2 regions of the Actinoplanes subglobosus genome follow, and region 1 is predicted to be linked to the other one. Evidence: predicted binding sites of a transcription regulator. Region 1 holds the regulator's gene; the other holds the start of a gene.

Region 1 (14,724 bases):
CCGACGAGGCGGGCTTCGACGCCTTCCGCGGCTGGCTGATCGCCCATGGCCGCAAAGCCGTGGCCGCCGCCGTTCAGAAGCCGGATGTGCTGGCCAATGTCGTGGTGATCAAGGAGGCAGCCGACACCGGAGCGGTGTTCGAGGCCGAGGAGGTGCTCGGCATCGCCGCCCGCGCCTACGAGGAGGCCACAGGCAAGCCGCTGCCCTCCGAGGACCGACCACGCACCCGCCCCGAGGTCGCCGACCTGTGGGACTTCGACAACGAGGACGAGATGCGCCGCCGCCTGCCCCGGCTGGCCGCGCTCTTCCTGGAGCCACCGGACTGATCGCCTTCCGGGCGCGGCCGGACTGATCGCCTTCCGGCCGTGGCCAGGTTGATCGCCTTCTGGCCGTGGCCGGGTTGATGGCCTTCTGGCCGTGGCCGGACCGGTCAGAGCCCTCGGTTCCGTCACCCGTCATCCATGTTGCTCCAGCCATGCCAGGCGCCACCGAGTTGGGTGAAGATCGGGCGCCCGCGAAGTCGGTCGCCGAGCGGCCGTGGTCGCGAGGTCGCGAGGTTCCGGCTGCGGGGCCTGTGGCCGAGGAACCGATGGTTGCGCGGGGCCATTTGCCGCGAACATGGTGGTCGTGTTGGTCGGCGCCGTGAGATGAGTGGCTGGGCGCGGTTCGTCGCGGCTGGAGATCCTCCTTGGGCCGGCTTGGACGGGCGGTGGGCGGCCGGCTTGGACGGGCGGTGGGCGGGTGTCGTTCGTTTGGCGGGAAACGGGTCGAGGACGAGTGCCGGTGATGGTCAGACTCGGGGCATGAGTGATGAGTCGGGGACGGTCGTCGCGGTCAGCCGGAATGATGCCTACACGTTCACCAAGCCCAATCGCGACTCGATCGTGCTGGTGGCGGGGCTTGGTGTGGAGGGTGATGTGCATGCCGGGGTGCATGTGCGGCATCGCAGCCGGGTAGCGGCGGATCCCACCCAGCCGAATCTTCGGCAGGTGCATCTCATTCAGGCCGAGTTGTTCGGCGAGGTCGCGGCGAAGGGGTACGACGTGCCCGCGGGTGGGCTCGGGGAGAACGTGACAACCCTCGGTCTGGATCTTCTCAGGCTGCCGCCGGGCACGATCCTGCGCTTCGGCGTGGCTGGTGGTGAGGCCGTGGCCGGCGGTGACCGCGTGGCCGGTGGTGACCGCGTGGCCGGTGGTGACCGCGTGGCCGGTGGTGAGGGCGCGGCTGGCGGTGAGGGCGCGGCTGGCGGTGAGGGCGCGGCTGGCGGTGAGGGCGCGGCTGGCGGTGACGGCGCGGCTGGCGGTGGCGGCGTGACCGGCGGTGACGGCGTGGCTGGCGGTGACGGCGTGGCTGGTGGTGACGGCGTGGCCGGTGGTGCTCCGGCTGGGGTCGGGGCTCTCCGAGGGGTGGGGGCTCTCGACGGGGTGCTTGCGGCGGCTCGCGGGGCTCGGCTGGATGCGGCCACGGCCAGGGCCGCGGCTGCTGTGGCTGCTGCCGCCGGGCGGGATGTCGGGGAGGATCCTCGGCCGGCGATCGTGCTGGCGGGGCTGCGTAATCCGTGTGTGCAGATCAACCGGTTCCGGGAGGGGCTGCTCAAGGAGGTTCTCGGGCAGGACGGTTCCGGGAACGTGATCCGCAAGGCCGGTGTGATGGCGGTCGTGCTGCGTGGTGGGGTGATTCGCCCGGGGGATCCGGTTGTGGTGGAGCTGCCGCCGGGTTCGCGGGTCCCGCTGGAACGGGTGTGATCGGACCTGCCCTTCCGGGCGTGGGACGATAGGGGTCGCCGGCGGTTGAGCCGGCGTCCGCAGCCAAGCCCGAGAAGAACGGAAGACCGTGCCTGGACCGCTCGACCCCGGCGTGAACGTGATCGGATCGACCGATCCCAGCCGCATCCGCAACTTCTGCATCATCGCCCACATCGACCACGGCAAGTCGACGCTGGCCGACCGGATGCTGCAGATCACCGGGGTGGTCGACCCGCGCCAGATGCGCGCGCAGTACCTCGACCGGATGGACATCGAACGCGAGCGCGGCATCACCATCAAGTCGCAGGCCGTGCGCATGCCGTGGACGGTGCGGGAGGGTGACAAACAGGGCGAGTCCGTCGTCCTCAACATGATCGACACTCCGGGGCACGTCGACTTCACCTACGAGGTGTCGCGGAGCCTGGCCGCCTGTGAGGGTGCGGTCCTGCTCGTCGACGCCGCGCAGGGCATCGAGGCGCAGACCCTCGCCAACCTGTACCTGGCGATGGAGAACGACCTCCACATCATCCCGGTGCTCAACAAGATCGACTTGCCGGCCGCGCAGCCGGAGAAGTATGCCGAGGAGCTCGCGAAACTGATCGGCTGCGAGCCGTCGGACGTGCTGCGGGTGTCCGGCAAGACCGGCGTCGGTGTGGATCACCTGCTGGATGAGATCGTCCGGCAGTTCGTGGCCCCGGTCGGTGACGCGGTGGCTCCGGCCCGCGCGATGATCTTCGACTCGGTCTATGACGTCTATCGCGGCGTGGTCACCTACGTCCGTGTGATCGACGGTCGCATCGAGGCTCGCGACAAGATCAAGATGATGTCCACCGGCGCGGTGCACGAGCTGCTGGAGATCGGTGTCGTCTCGCCCGAGATGGAGAAGGCCACGGCGCTCGGTGTCGGCGAGGTCGGTTACCTGATCACCGGGGTGAAGGACGTCCGTCAGTCGAAGGTCGGCGACACCGTCACCGGCAACAACCGGCCGGCCAAGGAGGCGCTCGGCGGCTACAAGGACCCGAAGCCGATGGTCTACTCGGGTCTCTACCCGATCGACGGCTCGGACTATCCGGCGCTGCGTGACGCCCTCGACAAGCTGAAGCTGAACGACGCGGCGCTCACCTACGAGCCGGAGACGTCGGCGGCGCTCGGTTTCGGGTTCCGCGTCGGCTACCTGGGCCTGCTGCACCTGGAGATCATCGGCGAGCGGCTGGAGCGCGAGTTCAACCTCGACCTGATCTCCACCGCCCCCAACGTGGTCTATCAGGTCTTCACCGAGGACGGGAAGGACTCGGTGGTCACCAACCCGAGCGAGTTCCCGTCCGGCAAGATCGCCGAGATCCACGAGCCGGTGGTACGGGCGACGGTCCTCGTCCCCAACGAGTACGTCGGCGCCGTCATGGAGCTGTGCCAGAGCCGCCGGGGCAGCCTGCTCGGCATGGAGTACCTGTCGTCCGAACGGGTGGAGCTGCGCTACACACTGCCGCTCGCGGAGATCATCTTCGACTTCTTCGACCAGCTCAAGAGCAAGACCAAGGGGTACGCGTCACTCGACTACGAGCCCTCCGGCGAGCAGGTGGCCGACCTGGTCAAGGTGGACATCCTGCTGCACGGCGAGCCGGTCGACGCCTTCAGTGCGATCGTGCACAAGGACAAGGCGTACACCTATGGCACGACGATCGCCGCCAAGCTGCAGAAACTCATCCCGCGTCAGCAGTTCGAGGTGCCGATCCAGGCGGCCATCGGCAGCCGGATCATCGCTCGCGAGACGATTCGCGCCATCCGCAAGGACGTGCTCGCGAAGTGCTACGGCGGTGACATCAGCCGGAAGCGGAAGCTGCTGGAGAAGCAGAAGGAAGGCAAGAAGCGGATGAAGATGGTGGGTCGCGTGGAGGTGCCGCAGGAGGCCTTCATCGCCGCGCTCTCCACCTCGGACACCGCTGACACCAAGGGGACAGCCAAAAAATAGGGCGGTTTGATTCCTCGGGGGGTCGGGAACACAGGGGCTCGACGGACGCAACCAACAAGCTCCACCCCCGAGGAGGACCCTGATGGAACTCACGCTTACCGGCATCATCGTCGCCCTGATCGTCGGTCTGATCATCGGTGCGCTCGGCCGGCTCGTGGTGCCGGGCAAGCAGAACATCCCGATCTGGCTGACCATGGTCGTCGGTGTTGTCGCCGCTCTGCTGGGCACCGTGCTGGCTCGTGCGCTCGGCGTTGCGGACACCCGCGGTTTCGACTGGATCGAGTTCTTCTTCCAGGTCGTCCTGGCCGCCATCGGTGTCGCCCTGGTCGCCGGCACCAGTGGCCGTCGCCGCCTGACCCGCTGACGCGCGGTCTGACCCATACGCGAGAAGCCGACCCCAACGGCGGGGCCGGCTTCTCGCGTTTCCGGCCGCAGTGAACGCGACGGAAGCGACTAGCGGGACCGAAGCAGTGAGCGGGACCGAAGCAAAGGGTGGGACCGAAGCAACTTAGCGGGACCGAAGCAGTGAGCGGGACCGAAGCAAAGAGCGGGACCGAAGCAACGAGCGGGACGGAAGCGACCGGCGGGACCGAAGCGACCCTTCGGGACTGGCGAGGGAAAGAGCCGGCCGGGGTGCGTCGCGATCAGTAGCGGAACTTGTCGCGGGCGCTGCGCCGGTTGACCCACGCCGGCAGTTCACCCTGATGCTCGTGGTGCGGCGCCGGGTCGGTGACGTCGTTGCTGGTGCCGACCGGCCGCAATGTCACCACCAGGCCCTGGACGAGGCGGTCGTGGCGCAGATCCCGGTACGCCATGGCGACGAGGACCTGGGTGCCGTCCGTCCGGTGCAGGGCGCAGTACACCGTTCCGTCGCCCTCGGCGTGCAGCGCGTCCCGTACCGCTGCCCGGTCGTCGGCATGAACCAGATCGTCGAAGACGGTGAGTGGCGGCAGGTCGCCGCCACCGGTCAGACGTCGCAGACCCGGACTCGCGTAGCGGATCCGGTGGTCGGAGTCGACGACCGCCATGATCTCCGCTGTGTTGCCGGTGACGGCCCGAAGGTAGAGATCGCTGTCGCGGCGGCCGACTGCTTCGACGAGGGTGATCCGGTCGAGCGCCAGCGCGGTCTCGCCGGCCAGCACCTCGAGCGCGTCGCGCCCCGCCACCAGGGCGTCCCGCCGGGCGGTGATGATCAGGGCGCCGCCGCTGGGCCGGGCCACGGCCAGCGGTTCCAGCCGGAGCGGGCAGACCAGCGTGCGGTCGTTGATCCACCAGCTGTGCGTCCCGGCCTCGGCGGACGCGGGGCGGGAGATCCGGCTGGGTGTCCCGGCTTCAGCAGGGGTGGGACGGGGGATCCGGCTGGGTGTTCCGGCCTCAGCGGGCGTTGGGCGGGGGATCCGGCCGGGCGTCGCGGTGTCGGGGGGTGCCAGGGGCAGGCCCAGCCGGGCGAGTCGGCCGTCGTCGGTGGCGAGGATCACACGATGGACCGCTCCAGCCGGCAGCAGGCGGGCGACAGCGGCCTCGACCGCCTCCTCGACGGCGGGTACGTCGGCCGCGGCGACCAGCGCGGTGTTCGCGGCCCGCAGGCCGCGCTCCCGGGTCAGGGCGAGGCTGTGCTGGTGTACGGCATCCCCGAGCCGCGTGATCGTGAGCATGAGCGTGATCGCCCCGGTCACCGCGATCACCACCCCGTTGCGGACCGGCCCGGAGAGGGCCTCGACGATCAGCACGCACGGCGGGGTGGCCGCGGAGAGCGCGAGCAGGATGGTGTCGCGGAACCGCCACGGCGACATCCGGGCCGTGCGCGGCTCGGTGAGCCGGACCATCGACGGGTGCAGCGCGGACAGCCCCCACGCCAGGTAGAGCAGCACGTAGGCGGACTCGGCGGCCCGGCTCCCGCCGGTGAGCGGGTAGAGGACGTCCCCCGCCAGCATCCCGGCCGAACCGCCGACCAGCAGGATGGCGGCGACGTTGCGGCGGTCGGCGGCCACCAGGCGCACGGCGACGCCGACCAGCAGCAGATCGCCGATCACGTCGGCCGGAGACACGGTCCGGAACCGGCTGTCGACGCTGATCACGAACACCCAGACCACGAGCATCGCGGAGCACGCGAACGCAACCAGATCGATGAGCCGGGCCCGGTCGACGAGCAGCGAGCCGCCCCGGGTGAACTGGAGCAGGCTCAGCGCCACGAGAGCGAACATCACGAGGTAGGCGGTGTCGGCCAGTGCCATCCGGTGGTAGGCGAACCAGACGTCCCCGGCCGCCAGAGTCGCGACCGCCCCGGCCAGGAGCAGCCACGGGGCGCGACGGGTCGGACGGTGCCGGTGCACCCCCCACAGGATGGCGCCGGCGCTGCCCGCTCCCAGCAGGATCCACTCGATCGCCCTCAGCACGACCTACTTAGTACCAGGGAGGTTGCTGACTGTCCATGTGGATGTATACGCAGCGCAACCGCTATCGGGAAAGCGAGACATTACGGGTAGTCACCGATACTTCCGGCTGTTTCTCAATGAAAGACCTCCGCTACGACCTGGGCCTGAGCGTTCCCGTCGCCGTTGGTTACCGGCTGCCACTTTCCCTCCGGGGCGTGCCACTCCAGGTCGCCGAAACGTACCCGTTCGAGGCCGGTGGCTGAGGCGTGCGAGACCAGCCAGTGCGCGAACCGCCAGCCGACACTCGCATCGGCCACCTCGACGGTGAGGCCGGCGACCTCGGCGCTGCGGGCCTGACCGGTCAGTTTCTTGCCCCAGTCGAGCTGGAGGCTGCTCAGCAGCGCGGCCGCCGCCTCCGCGCCGCGCACCGCCGGGATGTCCGGCACGACGCACTCGACGGCACCGGTGGCCCGGCCGGTCAGTGCGGCGGCCAGCACCTTCGACTCGTCGGCCCACTTCTCGTAGGCCTCCGGGTACGCCGACCGCTGCACCTTCTGGGCGGCATCGGTGACCCGCATCTTCTCCCAGCCCTTGACCTTCTTGAGGGCCGCGTAGAACTTGCCGGCCGAATAGCGCGGGTCCTTGATCTCCTCGACCGTGCCCCACCCCTGGCTGGGCCGCTGCTGGAACAGGCCGACCGAGTCGCGGTCGCCACTGTCCAGATTCTCCAGTTTCGACTCCTGGAAGGCGGTGGCGAGCGCGACGACGATCGCCTGCTCGGGCATGTTGCGCCGGACACCGACGGCGGCGATGGTCGCCGCGTTGGCCATCTGCGCGGTGTCGAGGGTGACCTGGCCGTCGGCGCGGACCGTGCACTCGGGACCGAGAACGGGCAGCTTGATCGTGCCGGCGAGGTTGTTGATCAGGACGACCACACCGGCCACGACGGCGAGGCTCAGCACGGCGACAACGCCCACGATCGGCTTCGCGCGCACCTGCACCTCCTCTGACGCCGGACGCCAAGCCTAGACAACGACCGCTCGGGACCCGGCGTCACTGTGCTCCGGGGCACCCGACCGGGGCGATCAGCGGATCCAGCTCGGGTCGCGTTTCTCGCGGACGGCGGCCACACCCTCCCGCCCCTCGGCCGACTTGAAGTAACCGGCCGAACGGTGCGCGAGATCGGCCAGGTCGGCCCGGATCGAGTCGGCGCGCGTACGCCGCAGAAGTTGTTTGGTGCCGGCGAGCGCGAGCGGACCGCCCCGGATGAGGGAGGAGCAGTAACGCCGCACCGCGTCGTCCAGATCGTCCTCGGCGACGGCCGCGGTGACCAGGCCGATCTCGGCCGCCCGCGTGCCGTCGAAGACGTCACCGGTCAGATAGAGATCGGCGGCGGCCCGGGGCGACAGGCGCGGCAGCACCGTCGAGCTGATCACCGCGGGGATCACGCCGAGCCGGACCTCGGTGAAGGCGAAGGTGGCCGAGCGGGTGCAGACCGCGATGTCGGCCGCGCCGATCAGGCCGAGGCCACCGGCCCGGGCCGGCCCGGCGATCCGTGCGATCACCGGCTTCCCGAACTCCCAGAGCACGGCCAGCACGTCGGCGAGCATCTCGGCGGGCAGCCGGTCACCGGGACCGGCCGCTGCCGTCTCCTTCAGGTCGACGCCGGAGGAGAAGACCGGGCCCTCGTGGGTGAGAACCACCACACGGCTTTCCGGGTCGGCGGCCGACGCGGCGAGCGCGTCCAGCAGCTGCCCGAGCAGCGCGGTGGAGAGCGCGTTGCGGCTGGCGGGGTTGTCGATTGTCATCGTGGTCACGCCGGCGGCGGTGACGGTACGGACCAGATCCATCCCGGAACTGTAAGACGTGCACACTTGACGGATGGCCGGCGCACTCCCCGATGGTGAACCCGTACCCTCCGACGGGTCCCTCCCCGACGAAGCCACCCGTGAGGTGGGGAAGAACGGTTTCGCCGTCTACGTGCACGTCCCGTTCTGCGCCAGCCGCTGCGGGTACTGCGACTTCAACACCTACACGGCCAGTGAGCTGGGCGGTGGCGCGAGCCGCGAGGAGTATGCGGAGACCGTCCTGGCCGAGCTCGCCCTCGCGGCCCGGGTGATCGAGCCCGGCCCGGTCGGCACCGTCTTCGTCGGCGGCGGCACGCCCACCCTGCTCAGCACCGACGACCTGGGCCGGATCCTGGAGGGCATCGACCGCACGTGGGGGCTGGCCCCGGGCGCCGAGGTGACCACCGAGGCCAACCCGGAGTCGGTGGACCCGGCCTACCTGCGGCGGCTCCGGGGCGCCGGTTTCACCCGGATCTCGCTCGGCATGCAGTCGGCGGCCGCCGGGGTGCTGCGGGTGCTCGACCGCAAGCACACCGCCGGCCGTGCCCCGCAGGCTGCGATCGAGGCCCGCGAGGCCGGCTTCGAGCACGTCAACCTGGATCTGATCTACGGGACGCCGGGGGAGAGCGCCGACGACTTCGACAGGTCGCTGCGGGCGGTCGTCGAGGCCGGCGTCGACCACGTGAGCGCGTACGCGCTGATCGTCGAGGACGGGACCCGGATGGCCGGGCGGATGCGGCGGGGCGAGTTGCCGTACCCGTCCGACGATGTGGCGGCCGACCGCTACCTGGCGGCCGAGGCGGCGCTGAGCGAGGCCGGCTTCGGGTGGTACGAGGTGTCCAACTGGGCCAGGCCGGGCGGCGAGTGCCGGCACAACCTGCTGTATTGGACCGGCGCCGACTGGTGGGGCCTCGGGCCGGGCGCGCACAGCCACGTCGGCGGGGTGCGCTGGTGGAACGTCAAACACCCGTCGGCGTACGCGAAACGCCTCACCGCCGGGGAATCACCCGGACACGCCCGGGAGTTGCTGACCGGCGCGGATCGGCACATGGAGGACGTCATGCTCCGGGTCCGGCTGCGGGACGGCCTGCCGCTGGACGGCCTCGACGCCACGGGGACCGCGCGGGCGCTGGCCGGCGGGCTGCTCGAGCCCGGCGCCTACGAGCAGGGGCGGCTCGTGCTCACCCTGCGGGGCCGGCTGCTGGCCGACGCGGTCGTCCGTGACGTGCTGTGAGGGCCCCTACCTGAGGAAACGGGCGCTCATCGGGTAGTTGAAGGGCTCGCCGTTGGCTGCCTTGACACCGGCGATGACACCGACGACCGTGGCGATCAGTGTGGCCGCGCCGAGGATCAGCACGCCGATGCCGATGCAGGTCAGCACACTGCCGACCAGGGCGATGATGCCCCAGAGCAGGTGGAAGTTGAGGCCCTTGACGGCCTCGGAGCGGACCACCGGGGACTGGTTGCCGCGGACCACGAGCGCGACCAGCGGCGCGACCCAGCCGAGCATGCCGGCACCGAAGAGGGCGCCGGCCGCGCCCCCGAAGTGCGTCACCAGGATCCACATCCGGTCCTGTAGCGGGTCCTGCTGGTAGCCGTAGCCGTAGGGCTGGTCGGGCGGAGGGGGCGGAGGATACCCGCCGGAGTAGGGGGGCTCTGTCATGTCTGACACGCTAGGACCCCGGGAACAACCGGTTGAAGGCGGTCCGCCGTACTTTCGATCATCGCGTTGTGACCGCCCGCGACGTAGACTGGCACTCTATTAGCGGGAGTGCCAAACGGGGGAGGGGTCATATGAGTCTGGATGACCGCAAGCTCGAGGTGCTCCGGGCGATCGTCGAGGACTACGTCGAGACACAGGAGCCGGTGGGCAGCAAGGCTCTGGTCGACCGGCACAAGCTCGGTGTCTCCCCGGCCACCGTCCGCAACGACATGGCCGTGCTGGAGGAGGAGGGCTACATCCGGCAGCCGCACACCAGTGCCGGCCGGGTGCCCACCGACGCCGGTTACCGGCTCTTCGTCGACCGGCTCACCAAGATAAAGCCGTTGAGCCCGGCCGAGCGCCGCGCCATCGAGCGTTTCATGGTGGGTGCCGTCGACCTCGACGACGTGGTGCACCGCACCGTCCGGCTCCTCGCGCAGCTCACCCGCCAGGTCGCCGTCGTGCAATATCCGAGCCTGTCCCGCTCCGCCGTGCGCCATCTGGAGCTGGTGCCGATCTCCACCACCCGCCTGATGCTGGTGATGATCACCGACACCGGCCGGGTCGAGCAGCGCCTCGTGGAGATGCCCGGCCCGCTGGCCGACGGCGAGGTGTGGGAGCTGCGGCTGCGGGTCAACGAGAAGCTGGCCGGTCAGCGGCTCGCAGACACCCCGCCCCTCGTGCAGAAACTCGTGGAGGAGTGCGCTGTCGAGCGGCGCGCCGCGATGACATGCTTGGCGTCGGTTCTTCTGGAGACTCTGGTCGAGCGGAGTGAGGAGCGCCTCGCGCTGGCCGGTACGGCCAACTTGACACGCGGGGGTGTGCTGGACTTCCAGGGCACACTGCGGCCCGTCCTCGAAGCACTCGAGGAGGAGGTCATCCTTCTGAAGCTCATAGGCGATCTGGAGCCCCGGACCACCCGGGTCCTGATCGGCGACGAGAACCAGATCGACAACCTGCGGTCGGCGTCCGTGGTGAGCAGCGGTTACGGACCGGGTACCACGATCGTTGGGGGGCTCGGCGTGCTGGGCCCCACCCGGATGGACTACCCCGGCACTATCGCTACCGTTCGTGCAGTGGCACGCTACGTTGGCGACCTGTTGGCACAGAATTGACGGATTCGCGCAGACATTGAGGACTCCAAACCCCGTGGCCAAGGACTATTACGGAATTCTCGGTGTGAGCCGGGAGGCAACCGACGACGAGATCAAGCGCGCCTACCGCAAACTCGCTCGGCAGTACCACCCGGACGTCAACCCGGATCCCGAGGCGCACGACAAGTTCAAAGAGATCAACGCGGCGTACGAGGTGCTCTCCGACGAGCAGAAGCGCCAGGTCGTCGACCTCGGTGGCGACCCGCTCGCGCCGGGCGGGGGCATGCCCGGTGGAGCCGGTGGCGCCGGCCCGTTCGTCGGCTTCCAGGACATCATGGACGCGTTCTTCGGCACGGCCGCGGGCGGTGGCTCCCGTGGCCCGCGCCCGCGCACGCGTCCCGGCGCCGACGCGATCCTCCGGCTGGAGCTCGACCTCGTCGAGACCGCCTTCGGCGTGGAGGCACCGATCACCGTCGACACCGCGGTGCTCTGCACCCAGTGCTCGGGCGCCGGCACCGCGCCCGGCACCCACCTGTCGACGTGCGAGGTCTGCTCCGGCCGCGGTGAGGTCCAGTCGGTGCAGCGCACCTTCCTCGGCCAGGTCGTCTCGTCCCGCCCCTGCCAGAACTGCCAGGGTCACGGCACGGTCATTCCCAGCCCCTGTCCGACCTGCGCCGGTGACGGCCGGATAAGGACACGCCGCTCGCTCACCGTCAAGATCCCGGCGGGTGTCGAGGACGGCATGCGGATCCGCCTGGCCCAGCAGGGCGAGGTCGGCCCCGGCGGCGGCACCGCCGGCGACCTCTACGTGGAGATCCACGAGCGGCCGCACGACGTCTACTCCCGCAAGGGCGACGACCTGCACTGCCGCGTCACCCTGCCGATGACGGCGGCCGCCCTCGGCACCAGGATGACCATCAAGACCCTCGACGGCGAGGAGAACATCGAGGTCAAGCCGGGCACCCAGCCGGCCAGCACACTGCGCATCCGCGGCAAGGGCGTTCCGCACCTGCGGGGCCAGGGCCGCGGCGAGCTCTTCGTGCACCTCGACGTCAAGACGCCGACCAAGCTCACCGCCGACCAGGAGCGGATGCTCCGCGAGTTCGCCAAGACCCGCGGGGAGGACGTCGCCGAGCTGAGCAAGCAGGGCGGCTTCTTCAGCCGGATGCGGGACGCTTTCAACGGCCACTGACCCTTTTCTGGTACGCCCAGTTGCTCGGCTCCGGGTCGGTCAGTGTCTCGCTGACGGCCCAGAGCCGAGCCGCCGGACCGTTCGAACACGACCACGCTGATCAACGGCTCCTCGCCCGGCGGCTGATCGACCGGTGCAGTGGCGTCGAGGCGGGATTCAGCGACGGGCGTACTGACCCGCCGCTCCCGGTCGTACCTCCGCGGCATCCTGCCGCGCCCCGGCTCAGACCTGGCTTGCGCCGCCGTCGACGTAGATCTCGGCGCCGGTCATGAAGCTGCTCCGTGCCGAGGCCAGGAAGACCACCGCGTCGGCGATCTCGTCCGGGCGGCCCAGCCGGTTCATCGGCACGCCGGCCGCGAGGCCCTTGAGCAGCTGCTCGGCGGCGGCCGGGTCGGGAGCGAGGCCGCTCAGCCCGGGCGTGTCGACCGGGCCGGGCGCGATGCTGTTCACTCGGATGTCCCGGCCGGTCAGCTCGGCGGCCCAGCTGCGGGTGAACGACCGCAGCGCCGCCTTGCTCGCGGCGTAGACGCTGAACGCGGCGGCTCCCTTGACGTCGATGTTCGAGCTCGTGATGATCACCGAGGCTCCCCGGTTGAGGACCGGCAACGCCTTCTGCACCGTGAAGAGGGTGCCCCCGACATTGGTGTTGAACGTGTCGGCGTAGTGCTGCCAAGTGATCCCCCCGAGCGCACCGAACTCGCCGCCGCCCGCGTTGGCGAACAGCACGTCGAGCCCTCGCCCACGCTCCTCGATCGCGGCGACGACACGGTCCAGATCGGTCAGGTCGGCGACGTCGGCACGGACCCTGGTGGCGGCGGCCCCGATCGAGGCGACCGCCGCGTCCAGCACGTCGGTCCGGCGGCCGGTGAGAATCACGTGCGCGCCCTCCGCAGCCAGGGCCCGGGCGGTGGCGAGGCCGATACCCGAGGTGGCGCCGGTGACGAGCGCGGTCTTTCCGTCTAGCTGTCCCATGATCTTTCTCCTTTGATGACGGGGTGTTTCAGTGGGTGAGGGCGGCCAGTTCCCGCCACGCCTGGCGGGGAAGGCCGGGGGAGTCCGGGTCGGTCAGCACATGCACGGCGACGTGGTCGGCGCCGGCGGCCAGGTGCTCGTCGATCCGGCGGGCCACGTCGGCGGCGGTGCCGTAGGCGATCAGGGCGTCGATCAGCCGGTCACTGCCACCGGGGACGAGGTCGTCGTCGCCGAAGCCGAGTCGTTTCAGGTTGGCCCGGTAGGTGGGGAAGCCGAGGAACATGCCGATGCCCGCGCGGGCCGCCGCCCGGGCGCGAACCGGGTCGGTCTCCAGCACCACCGCCTGGTGCGGTGCGATGAACGCCCGGCCGCCGACGCGGGACCGTTCGGCCGCGACGTAGTCCGGAGTGACCAGGAACGGATGCCAGCCCGCGGTCCGGGCCACCGCGAGCCCGACCATCAGTGGTCCTAGCGCGCCCAGGAGCAGCCGGTCGGCAGGGATCTGTGGGCCGAGTTCGTCCAGGTAGTGGCTCATCGTCCGGACCGGGCTGCCGTACTCCCGGCCGTGTGCGGCGGCGCCGGCCGGGCTCCCGATGCCGAGGCCGACGACGGATCGCGGGCCGTACGTGTCGTCGAGCTCGGCGATCCGGGCCGAGAGTGCGGCGGCGGACTGGCCCCAGATGTTCAGCACCCCGGTCACCACCCGGCTGTGCGGTGCCGCGGCGAGCAGATGACCGAGGTCGTCCAGTGTGCCGCCGCCGTCCAGGCCGGGTAGCCAGAGCGTGTTCCAACCGAGCTCATCCAGCTCGCCGACGGCGTCCTGCACCTCGGCGCGGGCGGCGCCGCGCAGTTCGGTGCTCCAGAGGCCGACCCGCCCGAAGTCGCTGGTCATGACCGACTCCATTTCTGTACCGATCGGTATGTAATGACGGAACGCTAGCACGGGCCCGGCTATTTCTGTACCGATCGGTTAAGATGAGCTGCGTCACGACGAGCGGAGGAGCCGATGGCGGAGAAGACCCGTGGACGGCCGCGCTCGTTCGACGCCGGTGCCGCCCTGGACCGGGCCGTTGAGGTGTTCTGGCGGCAGGGGTACGAGGGCGCCTCGCTCAGTGACCTCACCGAGGCCATGGGCATCAACCGGCCCAGCATGTACGCGGCCTTCGGCAACAAGGACGACCTGTTCCGGCTCGCGGTCGCCCGCTATGCCGAGATCGACATGGCGTACGCCCGGGAGGCATTGGCGCAGCCCACGGCGTACGCCGTGATCGAGGGTTTTCTCCGGGCGAACGCCGACGCGCTCACCAGGGCCGACCGGCCGGCCGGATGCCTCTCCATCCAGGGTGGGCTCGCCGCCGGGAGTGATCACGGGCATGTCGCGCGGTTCCTGGCCGAGAGCCGGCTCACCGGGGAGAGGGCGCTGGCCGCGCGCCTGGGCCGAGCCGTCGACGAGGGCGACCTGCCGGACGGGACCGATCCGGTCGCGCTGGCCCGCTACGTCATGGTCGTCAGCGAGGGCAATGCCGTGCACGCGGCTGCCGGTGCCGATCGGGCGAGCCTGCACGCCACGATCGACATCGCCCTGACCGCCCTGACGCCTGACCGCTCTCCCCGGCCGATCGGGGGGTGACCGGGCCTGGGTCTGGTGGCGGTCCGGCATGGGCTTGCGGCGGCGGTCCGGCGTAGGTGGAGCCGGGCGGTTCGGTAGCGTGCGGGCATGTCCGCGCCGCTCTTCCTGGTCGAGAACCTGCCCTCCGGATCGTCGTTCACCCTCGACGGGCCGGAGGGGCGCCATGCCGCCACCGTGCAGCGGCTGCGTGCCGGTGAG
Region 2 (14,724 bases), on a different contig from region 1:
GGTGGACCACGCACTCCTTTCCTACGGGGCGGGAGGGGGACCGGCCGAAGGCCGCAGCCCCCTCACCGCCCTCCACACCCATGCCGTTCCGCGGACTTCCCTCCTTGACCAAGTAGGGAAAGTTGTACGCACTCCGGCTCTGACGATCCCGCGAGGCGCCTCGCTGATCGGTCGTGCCTTCGGAGACTCGGATCGGCTCCCGGCCTCAGAGAGCTCCCGACCAGTGCTCCACGCCAATCGCCGTCATCGCCCGTAGCGGCCCGGCGAACCCTTCCTTTCCAGGAGTTGAGTCAAATGCAGAGCAACATTCCCATCGACCTGACCCGCCTGACCGGCCTGATGTGCGTCGCGGCTCCCGAGCAGCGCACCGACATGGACGGCCAGGTCCGCAAAGACCGTGACGGCAACACCCTCTGGGTGACCGGTGTGGCTCTCCGCCGTGCCGGCACCCGGAAAGCCTCCGTCATCGACGTCCAGACCGCCGCCGAACCCGTCGGCGTCACCGAAGGAACCATGCTCGGCCTCACCGAGCTGGACGTGTCGCTGTGGGAGATCGAGGGTCGGCACGGCTTGTCCTACAAGGCCGCGTCGATCTACCCCCGGCCGTCCGAGACCTCCAAGCCGTCCCGCACCAGCGCCAAGACGGAGGTCTGATGACCCCCACTCCTGTCCCTGGGCTACGGCTCGATCACCTCGCCGATCTCGGCCGCTCCCTCATCCCGTACGCAATCCTCGCCGGATGCCTGCTCGCGGTCTGGACCATCGCGGGGGTCCTGCTGGCCTGGAAGGCGCCACGCGTCTGGTGGTACCTGTACGGGTTCTGGTTCCTCCGGCTACGGATGGCCAGGTCCTGGAAGCGGCTCTGTCTGAACGCCAACCTGACCGCCGCCGGCCAACCTCACCGATCCCGGTATGCGGCCGGCGGCCCGCCGATCATGCCGCTACTGCTCCGGGTCCGGCCTCGTCGCAACGGTGCGACCGGGCTGATCTCCTTCAACGCGGGCCAGGTCCCGGAGCAGTTCATCGAGGCGGCCGATGCGATGGCGCACGCCTGGCGGGTCCACGCGGTCCGGGTCGCCGGATCAGGGCGGGGTCGGGTCAAGATGACCGTCCTGCACGACGACCCGCTGAGGGGAACACCTGGGAAACTCCGCACCCTGTTGAAGGAGCCGGATGCGGCACCGGCCGTGGAAGACCTGGTCGCCACGGTGGGGACTCGTGAGGACGGGGAGCCGTGGGCCATCGATCTGGGCATGTTTCCGCACTGGCTGATCACCGGTGCCACCCAGTCCGGCAAGTCCACGCTGATCAATGCGGCGGTGTCCCAGTGGGCGTCGCGGCCGCTCGCCCTGGTCGGGATCGACTGCAAGGGCGGCATGGAACTCGGGCCGCACGCACCACGGCTGTCCGCACTCGCCACTGACCGCCACCAGGCAGCGATCCTGCTGGAGCGGCTGCGTGACGAGGCAACCCGCCGGATGCAGCTCTGCCGGCGACACGGGCAGCGCAGCATCTGGTCGCTGCCGAGGTCGGTACGCCCGGTTCCGGTGATCGTCATCGTCGACGAACTCGCCGAGCTGTACCTGGTCGCTTCCCGGGCGGAGAAGGACGCGGCCCTGAGCGCCACCGCGAACCTTCTGCGCCTGGCCCAGCTCGGCGCGACCCTCGGCATGCATGTCGTCGTCGCCGGCCAACGGGTCGGCTCCGACTTCGGCAACGGTGTCACCGCACTGCGCGCCCAGCTCGGTGGCCGGATCTGCCTCGCGGTCAACGACAAAGAGACCGCGGTCATGACCCTCGGCGACCTCTACCCGGACGCCGTGGAAGCCGCCCAACACATCGGCCCACACGAGAAGGGCGTCGCGATCACCACCGCCGACGCGTTCGGCTGGGTCCGCGCCCGCTCGATCAAGTTCCCGAATGAGGCTCTCGACGCCGCGATCGAGGCCACCGCCCACCTCACGCCGAGCCTGCCCGGCATCGATCACCCCGTTCTGTTCTGACACCGCTGATCTGAGAAGGAGGACCCATGTGTCCCACGACTACCGGCAAGACCTCCCCCACCGTTCATCCGGCCCGCTCGGGCCGCGTCAGTGAGGACCAGAACCATGAGCACCGATCACGAGATCCTGACCACCGCGACCCACCCTGACTTCCGCGCCTGGCTGGCCCGCATCAAGCACATCGGCGGCTGCCAGCACCCGATCCACCTCATCGGCCACACCCTGACCCTCGAAGCCGGCACCGGCCGCCTCCTGGCCGCGCTGACCTCCGAGACCCAGCCCCACAAGCGGCTCACCATCGCCTGCGGCAACCGGCGGATCTCCCGCTGCGAGCCCTGCGCCCGACTCCACCAGGGCGACACCTACCACCTGGTCGCCTCCGGCCTGGCAGGTGGCAAGAACGTCCCCGAGACGGTCCGCACCCACCCGCGCGTCTTCGCCACCTTCACCGCGCCCAGCTTCGGCGCCGTCCACCGCCACACAACCGGCCAACCCTGCCGGCCACGCAAGAAGGGCTCGCTCTGCCCACATGGCCGGCCGGTGGGCTGCACCGAACAGCACACCGACGACGATCCGATCATCGGCTTCCCGCTGTGCGCGGACTGCTATCTCTACCGGACCGCAGTGCTGTTCAACGCCCACACCCGCGACCTCTGGCAACGCCTCAACCGCAACCTCTACGAGGACCTCGCCAGCACGTATGGCATCTCGCGCAGCCTCATGCGCCGCAGCCTGCGGGTCTCCTACGCCAAGGTCGCCGAGTGGCAGCGACGCGGCACCATCCACTTCCACGCCGTCATCCGCTTCGACGGACCCGACGGCCCCGTCGACCCGCCTCCGGCATGGGCCTCCACCGGCCTCCTGATCACCACCGTGCGGAGTGCGACCCGCCGGGTCTCCTTCACCGTGCCCGGCACCGGCGTTGTGCTGCGGTTCGGATCCCAGCTCGACATCCGCCCGGTCACCCCGGGCCGGACCGGCGATGACCTCACCGAACGGGCCGTCGCCTCCTACATCGCCAAGTACGTCAGCAAGCCGGAGGTCACCGGCGTCACCGTGGACCGGCCAATCCGCGACCGCGCCACCATCGCGATCCTCCCGGTCACCGAGCACACCCGCACCATGATCCGGACCTGCTGGAACCTCGGCGGCCTCCCGGAACACAAGCCGGCCAACCTCCGCCGCTGGGCACACCAGCTCGGATACCGCGGCCACACCGCCACCAAGAGCCGCCGCTACTCCACCACCTACACAGCGCTCCGAGCCGCCCGCGCCGACTACCGCCGCGCCCGCAACGGCGAGCCACCACACGACACAGACACCATCACCGAGAAGAGCTGGCGGTACGGCCACACCGGCCACACCGTCGGGCAGGCGATGTTCGCCGAGGGCATCGCGGACGACCTCAGAACTGCCCGCGAGGTGGGCGGTGATGCCTCCTGAAGAGGACGGCACCTTGGACCGTGGAGGCGGTTCGCGCGCTCGGCCTCACCACCGACATCGAGACGGCAGCGTCCATCCTCGGCATCGGCCGCAGCAAGGCCTACGCCTTGGCTCAGGAGGGCGACTTCCCCGTACGGATCATCCGGGTGGGCCGGAGCTACCTCGTACCGGTCCCGGCGATCCTCGAACTTCTCGGCGTGCCGGTGATTTCCGCCACGGTCAAATGACGGTCAAACGATCAACGGGCTGGTCGCTAGGATCAGCGATCAGCCCGTTTACCTGGAGTTATAGGGTGGAGCTGTGGGGATTTGAACCCCAGACCCCCTCGATGCGAACGAGGTGCGCTACCAGACTGCGCCACAGCCCCTTGGTCGTCCGGTGACTGGGTCACCTTGGAACCGATGAAAGGCTAACAGGTCATCACTGCGGGCCGCGAACCGCCCCTCCCAAGAACGTCCGGGAGGGCAACAGCCCGGACGGTGGCCCTGGGGCCGCGCCCTCCGCCTGCGTCGCACCGGGAGCTCCGGGACGGGGTGGTTCGGCGAAAGGCTGGCTGGCCGTACCGGAGCAAGGTCTTAAGAAGCGTTGTGATGACGCCCACCCGCCTCGTAGGGACGACCGCGCAGACCGCCTCGCCGCCGGTAGGAGACCGAGCCGCCGCTGGCGGCGACGGGCAGGTCGGACGGTTCGCGGTCGAGTCCCATGGCCGCTCTCCGGACCGCTTCGCGCTGGGCGGCCAGGCGGCGCTGGGCTTCGCGGCGGGCGGCGGCGCGGCGGGCCTGTTCGCGGCGGACCTCGGCCTGGCGGGCAGCGAGCCAGGCCGCCTCGCGGGCCTGGATGCGACGGCGGCGGCGGTCGGCGATGGCACGGTTGCGCAGGTGTACGAGGTACACGCCGAGCAGACTGCCGGTGACCGCGAAGCTGATCCAGAAGCCGGGACCGACCGCGACCACGCCGACCAGCTCGATCGCGTTGAGGAGGACGAGCGCGGCGAAGACGCGACGGCGGCGGACGACCGCGGGTGTGCCGCGCCGTCGTGGCACACGCCGGGGTGCGCGTTTGCCGGTGACCAGGCGGAGGCGCCGCTCCGGGGGACGCGGATCACTCGTTGGGGCGGGGACCGTAACCGTGACCTGGCGGGCGGGGTTGATCGGTCGGCGTCCGGGCACGGTGCGGAGACGACGCCGGCGCTGGAGCACCCGCGCCGTCGACGACGCCCGTTCCGCGGCGAGGCGCTCGGTGGCGTCGTACCGGCGGACCAGCGCCGGGGCGAGAGCGAGCAGGCCTGCCGCGGCGAGGACGGCGAGGAGTACCGAGGTCGGCACCGTCACCGCTCCGATCCGCCACGACGAATGACACGTGGAATGACACGACGAATGCGAGGTTACGGGCGGTAGCCGTGATATCTCGCGCGCCGCGCCGGTAGCGTTGCGACGTTGCCGATCATGAAGTGGTGCGGACGCGGCGCCAGCGCGCCAGCAGGCCTCCCTCGGCGGCGACCTCTTCACTGGTCATCGCGTAGCCGAGGTGATCACGCCAACCGCCGTCGATATGCATGTAGCGCTGGTGGTACGCCTCCTCGCGGAACCCCAGCTTCTCGACGACGCGACGGCTCGGCCCGTTCTCCGGCCGGATGTTGACCTCTATCCGGTGCAGGCCGCCGGGGCCGAACGCGTGGTCTACGGCGAGCGCCAGCGCGGTCGGTATGACACCACGGCCGGCGACCCGGTGGTCGACCCAGTATCCGGCGTAGGCCGACGCGAACGCCCGCCGCACGATGTTGCCCAGGTTGACGTGGCCGACCAGCCGTTCCCGGCCGTTCTCGACGAGACAGACGGCGAACGGCATGCTGTCGCCGTTGCGGGCGGCCCGTTTCATGTCGCGGTAGACGTAGCCGTAGGCGCGTGGCGAGTTCATGTCCGCCCACGGGCCGGGCGGTGTCGACTCCCAGCGGGCCAGCCAGGCCTGGTTGGCGACCCGCACCTCGGACCAGGCCCGCGCGTCACCCCGCTTGTACGGCCGCAGCAGCACAGCCCCGTCCGCCAGCACAGCGGGCCATCCGGGCGTGGTGGCCCCCAGCATTCATCGCCTCCGGTCGAGCAGCAGGACGTCGACGGTCGAGCCGGCGGCCGCTGTGGTGACCCGTTCGCCGAGCACCAGCAGGCCGTTCGCCTCGGCCAAACCGGACAGAGTGTACGGCCCACCGGCGAGCGGCTGCACCGTGTAACCACCACCGCGCCGTTCCGCGACGTAGGCGGGCCGGAACTCGCGCAGCCCGCCGGGCGACGAGACCGTCTCCAGCAGGTGTGCCTTGATCCCGGGGCGGAAGACCGGTTCCGCCCCGGCGAGCATCTGGATCACCGGCCGGGCCAGCACCTCGAACCCGATGAGCGCCGCACCGGGCTCGCCGGGCAGGCACACCACGGGCACCTCCTCGCCGCCGACCGTGCCGAAGCCGAGCGAGGTGCCGGGGCAGAGGGCGACGTCGGTGAACTCGACGGTGCCGCGGCCGGGGCCGGGCCGGGACAGCACCCGGCGCAGCATGTCACCGGGTCCGGTGCCGGTACCGCCGGTCGTGATGATCAGGTCGGCGCGCAGCGTCTGGTCCTCCAGGAGGCCGCGCAGGCCCTCCGGGTCGTCGTCGCAGATGCCGATCCGGTACGCCAGCGCGCCCGCCTCCACCGCCGCAGCCGTGAGGGCGTGCGAGTTGGCGTCGACGACCTGGCCGGGCTGGCTGGGCCGGCCCACGTCGACGAGCTCGTCCCCGGTGGCCACGACGACCACCCGCGGGCTGGGCCGGACCATGAGGTGCCCGATGCCGGCGGCGGCGAACAGCGCCACGGTGGGCGGGGTGACGTAGGAGCCGGCGGCGGCGAGGAGCTGCCCGACGGCGACCTCCTCGCCGGCCCGCCGGACCCCGGAGCCGCGTTTCGGGGCGTGCAGGATCTCCACGGCGGCCATGCCCTGGTCGGTCCAGTGGACCGGCACGACGACGTCGGCGCCGATCGGCAGCGGCGCACCGGCCGCCACCGAGAAGCAGGTGCCCGGGGTGAGCCGGACCGGCCGCCAGTGTGCGGCGCCCATGTCGCCTACCACGTTCAGCCGGACGGTCCGGGCGGTGTTCTCGAACTGCCCGAACGACGGGTGCGACCCGATGCGCCCGGCGCCGGCCAGGTCTTCCCATCGGGCCGCGTACCCGTCGATCGCGGCCTGGTCGAACGCCGGGAACGGGTGCGGGGCGACCACGTCGGCCGCCAGCACGTTCCCGTGCGCCTGGGTGAGGTCGAGGTCGAGCGGAGGCAGCGCCCGGAGCCTGCGCAGCACGCTGCCCAGGTACTCGGCGAGAGGCATCAGCTCGTTGGAAGCGGCCGCCTCGCGATCGGCCGTGGCGGTCATCCCTTCGGGCCGCCGATGAACTTCGGGTCGCCGACGAACTCGGTGAGCCAGGCCCGGAACTCCTCGCCCAGGTCCTCGCGCTGGACGGCGAGCTGGACGACGGCCTGGAGGTAGCCGAGCGGCATACCGGTGTCGTAGCGGTGGCCGCGGTAGACGATGCCGTGCACCGGGACGCCGTCGGCGAGCATCGTCGCCATCGCGTCGGTCAGCTGGATCTCGCCGCCGTTGCCGGGCTTGGTGTCGGCGATGACGTCGAAGATCGAGCCGGGCAGCACGTAGCGGCCGAGCACCGCCAGGTTGCTCGGCGCCTCCTCCGGCGACGGCTTCTCCACCAGACCGGTCACCTCGACGACGTCCGGGTCGTCGGTCGCCTTGACCGAGGCGATCCCGTAGCGGGACGTCTCGTGCGGTGCGACCTCCATGAACGCCAGCACGATGCCGCCGGTCTTCGCCTGGAGATCGAGCATCGCCGGGAGCAGCGGCTTGTCCTCCTCGACGAACTCGTCGCCGAGCAGCACCGCGAACGGGTTGTCGCCGACGTGCGAGGCCGCGGTACCGACCGCGTGGCCCAGCCCGAGCGGCTCACCCTGGCGGACGGTGTAGATGTCGGCGAGTTCGCTCGAACGGCGTACCGCGGCGAGCCGCTCCTGGTCGCCCTTCTCCGCGAGCCGCGCCTCCACGTCGGGGCGACGGTCGAAGTGATCGACCATGGCGGTCTTGCCGCGCCCGGTCACCAGCAGCACGTCGGTGATGCCGGCGGCCGCGGCCTCCTCGACGATGTACTGCAGGACCGGCCGGTCCACCACCGGCAGCAACTCCTTGGGCACGGCCTTGGTGGCCGGCAGGAAGCGGGTCGCGAGTCCCGCCGCCGGGATCACCGCCTTGACGGCGCGCTTCGTCGTCATTCAGTCACTTCACCTTCGCTGGTTCCGGACATGCCGCGAGACTATCGGCCACGGCCGTGTCGCGGCGGGTGCGGCCCACCAGTGGTGGCGGTCGCGGCGTCCAGATGCCCCTCCGCACCGGCCGGGGAAACCCTTTCCGCGAGGCGGTAGGTGTCCCGGCCCGCGTTCTTCGCCGCGTACAGCGCCTCGTCGGCCGCGTCGAGGACCTCCTGGGCGGTCGCGCCGTGCTCCGGGAAGACCGCGATGCCGATCGAGACACTGATCGGGATCCGGTCGTCGAGGCCGGGACGGCGCGGATCGACCGGAACCGGCCAGTCGCGCACCGCGGCGCCCAGCCGCTCGGCGACTATCACCCCGCCGTACGCGTCCGTCTCCGGCAGCAGCACCACGAACTCCTCCCCGCCCTGACGGAACGCCACGTCGACCTCACGGAGCCCGATCCGGATCCGCCGCGCGAACTCGCCCAGCACCTGATCGCCCGCCGTGTGCCCGTACGTGTCGTTCACCTCCTTGAAGTGGTCCAGGTCGAGGACCAGGACGGTGAGCATCCGGCCGAACCGGCTCGCCCGCTCCACCTCGCGGCGCAGCACCTCGCGGAGATAACGGTAGTTCCAGAGTCCGGTCAGCGGATCAGTCAAAGAGAGACGTTGTGCCTCCTCGTGGACCCGGACGTTGTGCACGGCCACCCCGGCCTGCCCGGCGAAGGTGCGCAGTGTCCGCAGGTCGGCGTCCTCGAACACCGGTCCGCCGAGCCGGTCGTACAGCGCCAGCACACCGAGCACCGCCGGTTCCGGTCCGCTGTCCTCGTCCGGCGGCGCACAGATCGGCACGGCGAGATACGAATCACAGGCCGGCTCGTCCGGGGCCCGGCCGGCGGTGCCCCGCAGCGGCATCCCGGTCGCCGCGACCCGGCCGAGCAGCCCGCGCCCCGGCGACAGGCGCCGCTGCGACAACTCGGCCGGCGACAGGTCCCACGCCCCGGTCAGGCCGGCGCCGCAGCGGGCCGCGAGCCGCCCGTCGGTGGGGTCGGTGAGCAGGATCAGCCCGGCCCGGGCACCGGTCGCGGTCATCGCGGTCCGCAGGATCACCGGCAGGATGCGGTCCAGGTCGTGGGTGCTGGACAGGGTGTCGCCGAGAATCGCCAGATGCCGCCGCAGCTGGTCCCGGCTGGCGGTCAGCGCCTGCACGTAGGACTGCAGCTCCCGCGTCATCCGGTTGAAGGTGCCGGCCAGCCGGCCCAGCTCGTCCGGGCGCGGGATCGGCACGCGGGTGTCCAGGTCGCCGTTGGCCACCCGGTCCGCGGCCCAGGCCAGATCACCGAGCGGGCGGGTGGTCGACCGGGCCAGCCAGCGGGCGGCGAGAACCGCGACAACCGCCGTGACCAGCACGATCAGCAGCAGGATCAGGTAGCGGGCGCGCGGTTCGCCGGCCGGGACGGTCAGGGTGAGCGGCAACGGGCGGCCCGGTTCGGCGGACAGCTCCCGGCCCGCGGTCCCGGCGGCCGGCGGTGGGCCCGCGCCGATCGCGACGGCGACACCGGCGGCCGTTCCGAGCCGGTCCAGCAATGCGGCGTCCACCTGCTGGGCGGCGATCACCGTGACCTCTCGGCTGTACGCGGCCGCGGCCAACGCCGTGACCTGGTCTTTCACACCCGTCGCGGGATTGGCACAGTCCTGTCGGCCGTTAGCGACCGGGTCACCGGTCGTCGCGGCGCGCCCGAGGTTCGGCTGATCGGGATCGGTCACGTTGATCTCAGTGGCCAGTCCCCGGGCGACCAGCTGATCGGCGACCGCCTTCCGGTCACCGGCCGGGACCACGGCGACCGCGTCGGCAGAGGCTTGCAGCTGGCGGCAGATGGCGCCGACCGCCATGCTGACGGTGCTGGCCGCGTGGTCGAGGCGTTCGGTGGTCCGCTCCCGGCTGACCGCGCCGACGGTCAAGGCGACGAAGATCGACCCGAGCAGGACCGGACCGAGCACGACGACCAGAAATGCGCTGGTCAGCCGGCCACGTAGTGTCACACATCCTCCCGGGACTGGCCCTCTTTGGAGCGATGCTGACATAGTGTGCACCGTTTGCCGGTTTTCAAAAGGGGGTGTTGCATGTCGGATTTAACCCCTGACGCGGAAAAATCACACCAAATCAAGATCTCTCTCCGCACACAACTGCTCACCGCGCGTCGATCGCTTTCGGTCATCGAGCGCTCGGCCGCGGCCGCAAAAATTCAAGATCAAACCCTCGCGCTGGTACGGCGTACCGGCGCCCGTTCGATCGCGGCCTACGTCCCGGTCGGCTCCGAACCCGGCGGCCCCGACCTCCCGGACCGCCTGCTGGACGCACTCCCGCCGGGCGGCCACCTCCTGCTACCGGTCCTACTCCCCGACAACGACCTCACCTGGTCGCTGTACGCGCCCGCCCCCTCACCCCCCGCCCTCTCGCCTTCACCGCCCCCTCCTTCGCCCTCGCCTTCCTCGCCGTGGCCCTCTCCGGCCTCCCCTCCCTCCTCTTCGCCTTCCTCGCCGTGGCCCTCTCCGGCCTCCCCTCCCTCCTCTTCGCTTTCCTCGCCCCCTTCCCCGGTGCCCCCCTCGCCTCCGCCTTGGCCTTCTGCATCGCCCTCTCTCCCACCGTCACCCCCGCCCCCACCTTCGCCTTTCCCTTCGCCTGCCGCTCTGTCTGGACTCGTCGCCGGACCCCGCGGACTTCGTGAGCCGGACGGGCCGCGACTCGGCGTGGACGCGGTCCGCTCGGTCGATCTGCTGCTGGTGCCCGCACTCGCGGTCGGGCTCGACGGCATCCGGATGGGCCGGGGCGGAGGCTCCTACGACCGGGTGATGGCACGCTTGCCGGAGCCGGGGCCGCTGATCGTGGCGCTCCTGCACGACGGGGAGGACGTCGGTTCCGTACCGGCCGAGCCCCACGACCGCCGGGTGCACGCGGTGATCACGCCGACCGGCGGCTTCGCCCTCCGCCCTCCCCGGTGATCCCCGGCTGTGACATCGCCCACCGTCTGGTTCTCCCTCAGGCCGGGCGCCGAGTGGACGAATTGACCTCCGATGCCGCAACATTGGCACTCGGAGTTGGCGAGTGCCAGCAGCCGATTGATCCGGAGGAGCCGTGCCTACCTACCAGTACTCCTGCACCGAGTGCGGTGAGCAGCTTGAAGCAGTGCAGTCCTTCTCCGACCCGGCGCTCACCGAGTGCCCGAACTGCCAGGGCAAGCTCCGCAAGGTGTTCAACTCGGTCGGTATCGTCTTCAAGGGTTCGGGCTTCTACCGCAACGACTCCCGCTCGGGCAGCGTGAGCGCGGAGAAGTCGACGACCGGCTCGGCCGACGCCACCCCGAAGAAGGCGGACACGCCGTCGACCTCGACCTCGACCACGTCGGCGCCGTCGACGACCAGCTCTTCCACGACCAGCACCTCGACGTCGTCGGGCGGCGGCAGCACCAAGGCGGCCGCGACTCCCTGAGTCAGCCTCCTTCCTGATCGCATGTGCGCCGAGCCGGTCCCCGGCTCGGCGCATTTTCGTTCCCACCGCAGTTCCCCCGCACCAGCCGACGCGCACGGCTCAAACGGGCCCGACCGCCAGCGGCCACCTCCCCACTCCCAGCCTCCTGCAGCCACCTCCCCACTCCCCGCCCCCGGCGGCCACCTCCCCACTCCCGGGCCCCCGGCGGCCACCTCCCCACGGTGACTTCCCCAACACCCCAGCCGCCGCGCCACCTCACACGCCCCAGCCGCCAGGGGCCACCTCCCCACGGCCACCCTTCCGCTCCCCGGCCGCCAGCGGCCACCTCCCCACGGCCACCTCCCCACGCCCAGCCGTCACACCTCGGCCCCATACCGTCCGTCCGCAACGCCTCAGCCTCGTCCCTTTCCGGAGTCAGTCGCCTCGGTCTCTGCCCACCCCCTTCGGCCCTAGCAAGATCCACAGGGCGGCGGCAGGTTATCCACAACGCCGGGTTGTCCACAGGCTCTCCGCGCTACGCCTCGGAACCCACCTAACGTCGATCGCAGCCGTCGGCGGGCGTTTCTGACACAGCCATTCCGCCGAAGCCGAACGACCGTCTCCCCGGCGGCCGAGACGCCCGCCGACGGTCCCGGGCGTCGTCCCATCCGCGGCTTGAATCAGTCGTCGACGACCCCGGCAGCCCTCGCTCCAGGTCCCCGGTCCCACGGCTCGCGCCAACCCGGGTGGCGGCCGTTCTCGGGCACTGGCAAGGCACGTCATGGCGACATTGGCCGAGCCCGGCAGTGTCCAGACGTGCCAGCGCCTGCCGGGCCCAAGGGCCCAGAGGTGCCGGCACCCACCGGGACAAGGGTCCAGACCTCCTGGCACCCACCGGGACCAAGGGTCCAGAGGTGCCGGCGCCTGCCGGATCCGGAAGCTCCGGACATGGCGGCACCTGCACCTGCCGGTTCTCCGGAGAGCCCGGACGTGGCGACGCCAGCCGGGTCCGGAAGGCCGGACATGGCGACGCCAGCCGGGTCCGGAAGGCCGGACGTGGCGACGCCAGTCGGGGCCGGACGTCCGGAAAGTTCGGACGTGGCGACGCCAGTCGGGGCCGGACAGTCCGGACGTCTCGGTCGGGAGCGGTCCAGCACGGTAGGCGACGAAACCTGGAGGTCTTATGCCCCGCAAGGGACCGGCACCGCCGGACGAGCGTCTCGACCCGGTCCGCTGGCGCCGGCCGAGCCGTGGCGCACTGCTCCGCCTGGTCTCGGTCGCCGTGCTGTTGACCACAGCCGCAGCGGTCCTCTGGATCGAGCCGACCGGCTGCGTACCGACTGATTCCACACCGCAGCCGTCCGGGTCGTCGGATCGTTCCACGGCCTCGTCGGCACCGTCCGGCACTGCACGACCGATCCCACCGGGAAGTGTCGGCGTACCGGTGCGGCTGGCCGACCCGACCGCGCTGTCCGTGGTCCGCCCGGGCAACCGGGTCGACCTGCTCCGACTGGACGGCGACCGCGACCGGACCACCCCGGTGGCGAGCGCGGCCCTGGTCCTGGACGTCACCGGTGCTGACGACCCGGTGACCGGTGGTCTGCTCCTGGCTCTCGACCCGGACGCCGCCAGGCAGGCCGTCACCGCCTCGGGTCGTGGCTTCGCCATAGTGATCCGCCCAGGCTGACCCGTCGGCGGCTCCCCAGAGAGGCCCGTCGGGGTCGTCCGGCAACGAAGCCACGGCCCCGACGCGGCGCTGGGCCTGCCCCAGACTCCTCGGAGGCAGCCCGTCGATGATCGACGCGAACCCGATCACGCGGGTCAGCCAGCACTACGGCAGCGACACGAAACAGCAAGCCGAGTCGGCCTTTTGCCGACGATGGAACCGTGAGCGCGGGTCAGCCCAGCGTGACGAAAGGTCAGCCCCAGTGTGGCGGGCGGTCCTCCAGCAGGCGGTCGTCGTTGGAGGAGGACCGCTCGCCCCAGCCTCGTTCGGTGTCGTCACGGGTCTGCTCGGGCAGGACCGGAGCCTCTTCGGACTCGAAATCGACCTCGCGCTCGGCGTCGTTGTCACGCTCAGGGTCGTCCAGGATGTCCACGACTATGAGCGTATGCCGACAGCGGCGCGGTCGTCGTCCCCCTCCGGTTGTACCGTCGGTGAACGTGAGCTCCCCCACCAGCGTCCCGGACGACGACGCGTACTGGCAGCGGCCCGATCCGTCCGCCGAGCCGCTCGGCCGGCCCGATCCGGTCCCCCCGGCGCGGCCTGCCGACTATCAGGGGCCGCCAAAGGCCGATCCCCCTCCGGCTGACTGGCGTCCACCGACTATCGCGCACCCACCGTCGCCGCGGCGGCTTCCTCCGCAGGACTTCGAGGCACTCGACGACGCCGAGGGCTCGGCACGGACCGTCACCTACGGCATCGGCCTGGTCGCCGGTGCGATCGCCGTCATCGTCGTCTGCCTGCTCTGCGCACGTCTCGTCTTCTAGAGACCTGCTCGATGGAGAGACTTCAGGAGCAGGCTCAGAGCGCGTGCTGCCCGGCTACGCCAGTTCGTCCACCGGGTGTTCGTGCAAGGCTCGGGTTCGTGCCAGCCCCAGGTGGGTGCGAACCCCGGCCGCATGGCATCCCCGGACGGAAGCATGCCGGCCCGCATGAGTGCGTCCCTGAAAGGAAGCGCGCCGGCAGCCACGTCCGGTGGAGGGTCAGTAAGTGCCCCACACGGCGGTCGCTCCCGAGTCCCCGGTCAGGTAGAGGTAGTAGGCGCTCAGGCCGCCCAGGACCAGCAGGACAACGGCGAACGCCAGGTCGGCGATCTTCGGCAGGGCGCGGGGGTTGCGGGTGGTGAGGACGACCAGGATCAGGCTGAGTACGCCCAGGGCGAGGGTCAGCCAGAACGTGGTGGTGCCGTTGGACATGTGCCCGTCGAGGATCACCTTGCCCGGTGGGGAGACGCGCTCCTCGCTGAGCAGACGGTTGTAGAACTCGGTGCCGGAGAGCTTCGTGATCAGGGCGGCGACCGGTGCGACGACGGCGAGGAGCGCGACGGCCCAGCCGATCCGGGGGCGCAAGGGCGCGGCGAAACCGTAGACGATCGCGCCGAGAGCCAGCAGGGGCACGAAGATGACTGCGGCATGGAGCACGAGTACGTGTACCGGCAATCCGTTGACCTGGTCTAACACCATTCCTCCTCGATCCCGGCGGTGCTCCGGGCGGTGGCGATCCGGGTGAAGGTCAGCTTAGGAGTTCTCTGACTGCGCAAACATCCCCCGACGGCCAAGTCGTGATCGAAACGCGTCCCCAGATGCTCGGACCGCGCCCGGCCGATGCCCGGAAACCCGGTGGTGAACAGCGGCTACCTGCGGCTGCGGTACGAATGTGATCACCATCCGGGTTGGTGAATCCGGTCGGGCGTGTTGTCATGGACGGATGTCGACCGGTGAGGAACTGCTGCGTGAGCACGGGTTGCGAGTCACCCGGCCGCGCCTGGCCGTCCTCGATGTCCTGACCGGGGGCGGGCACCTGGAGG

Evidence for each region. The regulator HrcA, encoded in region 1, represses chaperone genes, less so after heat shock. The targets are predictions, from matches to a motif close to GGTTNGCACNCTCNNNNNGAGNGTGCNAACC.
Region 2: a site for HrcA is predicted at 10,810-10,840, ahead of ACFO0C_RS20730 (FmdB family zinc ribbon protein). Genes of this name have one in related genera too.

What each region holds. Positions count from the first base shown of each region.
Region 1 is NZ_JBHSBL010000035.1:77,779-92,502, reverse strand. It holds gene ACFO0C_RS46260 (DUF4240 domain-containing protein) at 1-326, shown strand, start outside; gene ACFO0C_RS46255 (MOSC domain-containing protein) at 804-1,745, shown strand; gene lepA (translation elongation factor 4) at 1,834-3,714, shown strand; gene ACFO0C_RS46245 (GlsB/YeaQ/YmgE family stress response membrane protein) at 3,797-4,078, shown strand; gene ACFO0C_RS46240 (diguanylate cyclase) at 4,359-6,110, opposite strand; gene ACFO0C_RS46235 (hypothetical protein) at 6,224-7,090, opposite strand; gene ACFO0C_RS46230 (enoyl-CoA hydratase-related protein) at 7,175-7,939, opposite strand; gene hemW (radical SAM family heme chaperone HemW) at 7,971-9,170, shown strand; gene ACFO0C_RS46220 (DUF4870 domain-containing protein) at 9,177-9,599, opposite strand; gene hrcA (heat-inducible transcriptional repressor HrcA) at 9,731-10,753, shown strand; gene dnaJ (molecular chaperone DnaJ) at 10,788-11,924, shown strand; gene ACFO0C_RS46205 (SDR family NAD(P)-dependent oxidoreductase) at 12,147-12,896, opposite strand; gene ACFO0C_RS46200 (TIGR03620 family F420-dependent LLM class oxidoreductase) at 12,925-13,788, opposite strand; gene ACFO0C_RS46195 (TetR/AcrR family transcriptional regulator) at 13,903-14,526, shown strand; partial or broken gene ACFO0C_RS46190 (16S rRNA (uracil(1498)-N(3))-methyltransferase) at 14,614-14,724, shown strand, end outside.
Region 2 is NZ_JBHSBL010000017.1:590,333-605,056, reverse strand. It holds gene ACFO0C_RS20790 (hypothetical protein) at 295-654, shown strand; gene ACFO0C_RS20785 (FtsK/SpoIIIE domain-containing protein) at 654-2,003, shown strand; gene ACFO0C_RS20780 (replication initiator) at 2,109-3,446, shown strand; gene ACFO0C_RS20775 (helix-turn-helix domain-containing protein) at 3,467-3,673, shown strand; tRNA gene ACFO0C_RS20770 (tRNA-Ala) at 3,740-3,813, opposite strand; gene sepX (divisome protein SepX/GlpR) at 4,022-4,771, opposite strand; gene ACFO0C_RS20760 (GNAT family N-acetyltransferase) at 4,890-5,528, opposite strand; gene ACFO0C_RS20755 (molybdopterin molybdotransferase MoeA) at 5,529-6,842, opposite strand; gene ACFO0C_RS20750 (UTP--glucose-1-phosphate uridylyltransferase) at 6,839-7,747, opposite strand; gene ACFO0C_RS20745 (GGDEF domain-containing protein) at 7,789-9,768, opposite strand; gene ACFO0C_RS20740 (hypothetical protein) at 10,139-10,378, opposite strand; partial or broken gene ACFO0C_RS20735 (5-formyltetrahydrofolate cyclo-ligase) at 10,426-10,728, shown strand; gene ACFO0C_RS20730 (FmdB family zinc ribbon protein) at 10,862-11,215, shown strand; gene ACFO0C_RS20725 (hypothetical protein) at 12,378-12,881, shown strand; gene ACFO0C_RS20720 (hypothetical protein) at 13,114-13,293, opposite strand; gene ACFO0C_RS20715 (translation initiation factor 2) at 13,358-13,684, shown strand; gene ACFO0C_RS20710 (DUF2231 domain-containing protein) at 13,901-14,380, opposite strand; gene ACFO0C_RS20705 (Fur family transcriptional regulator) at 14,625-14,724, shown strand, end outside.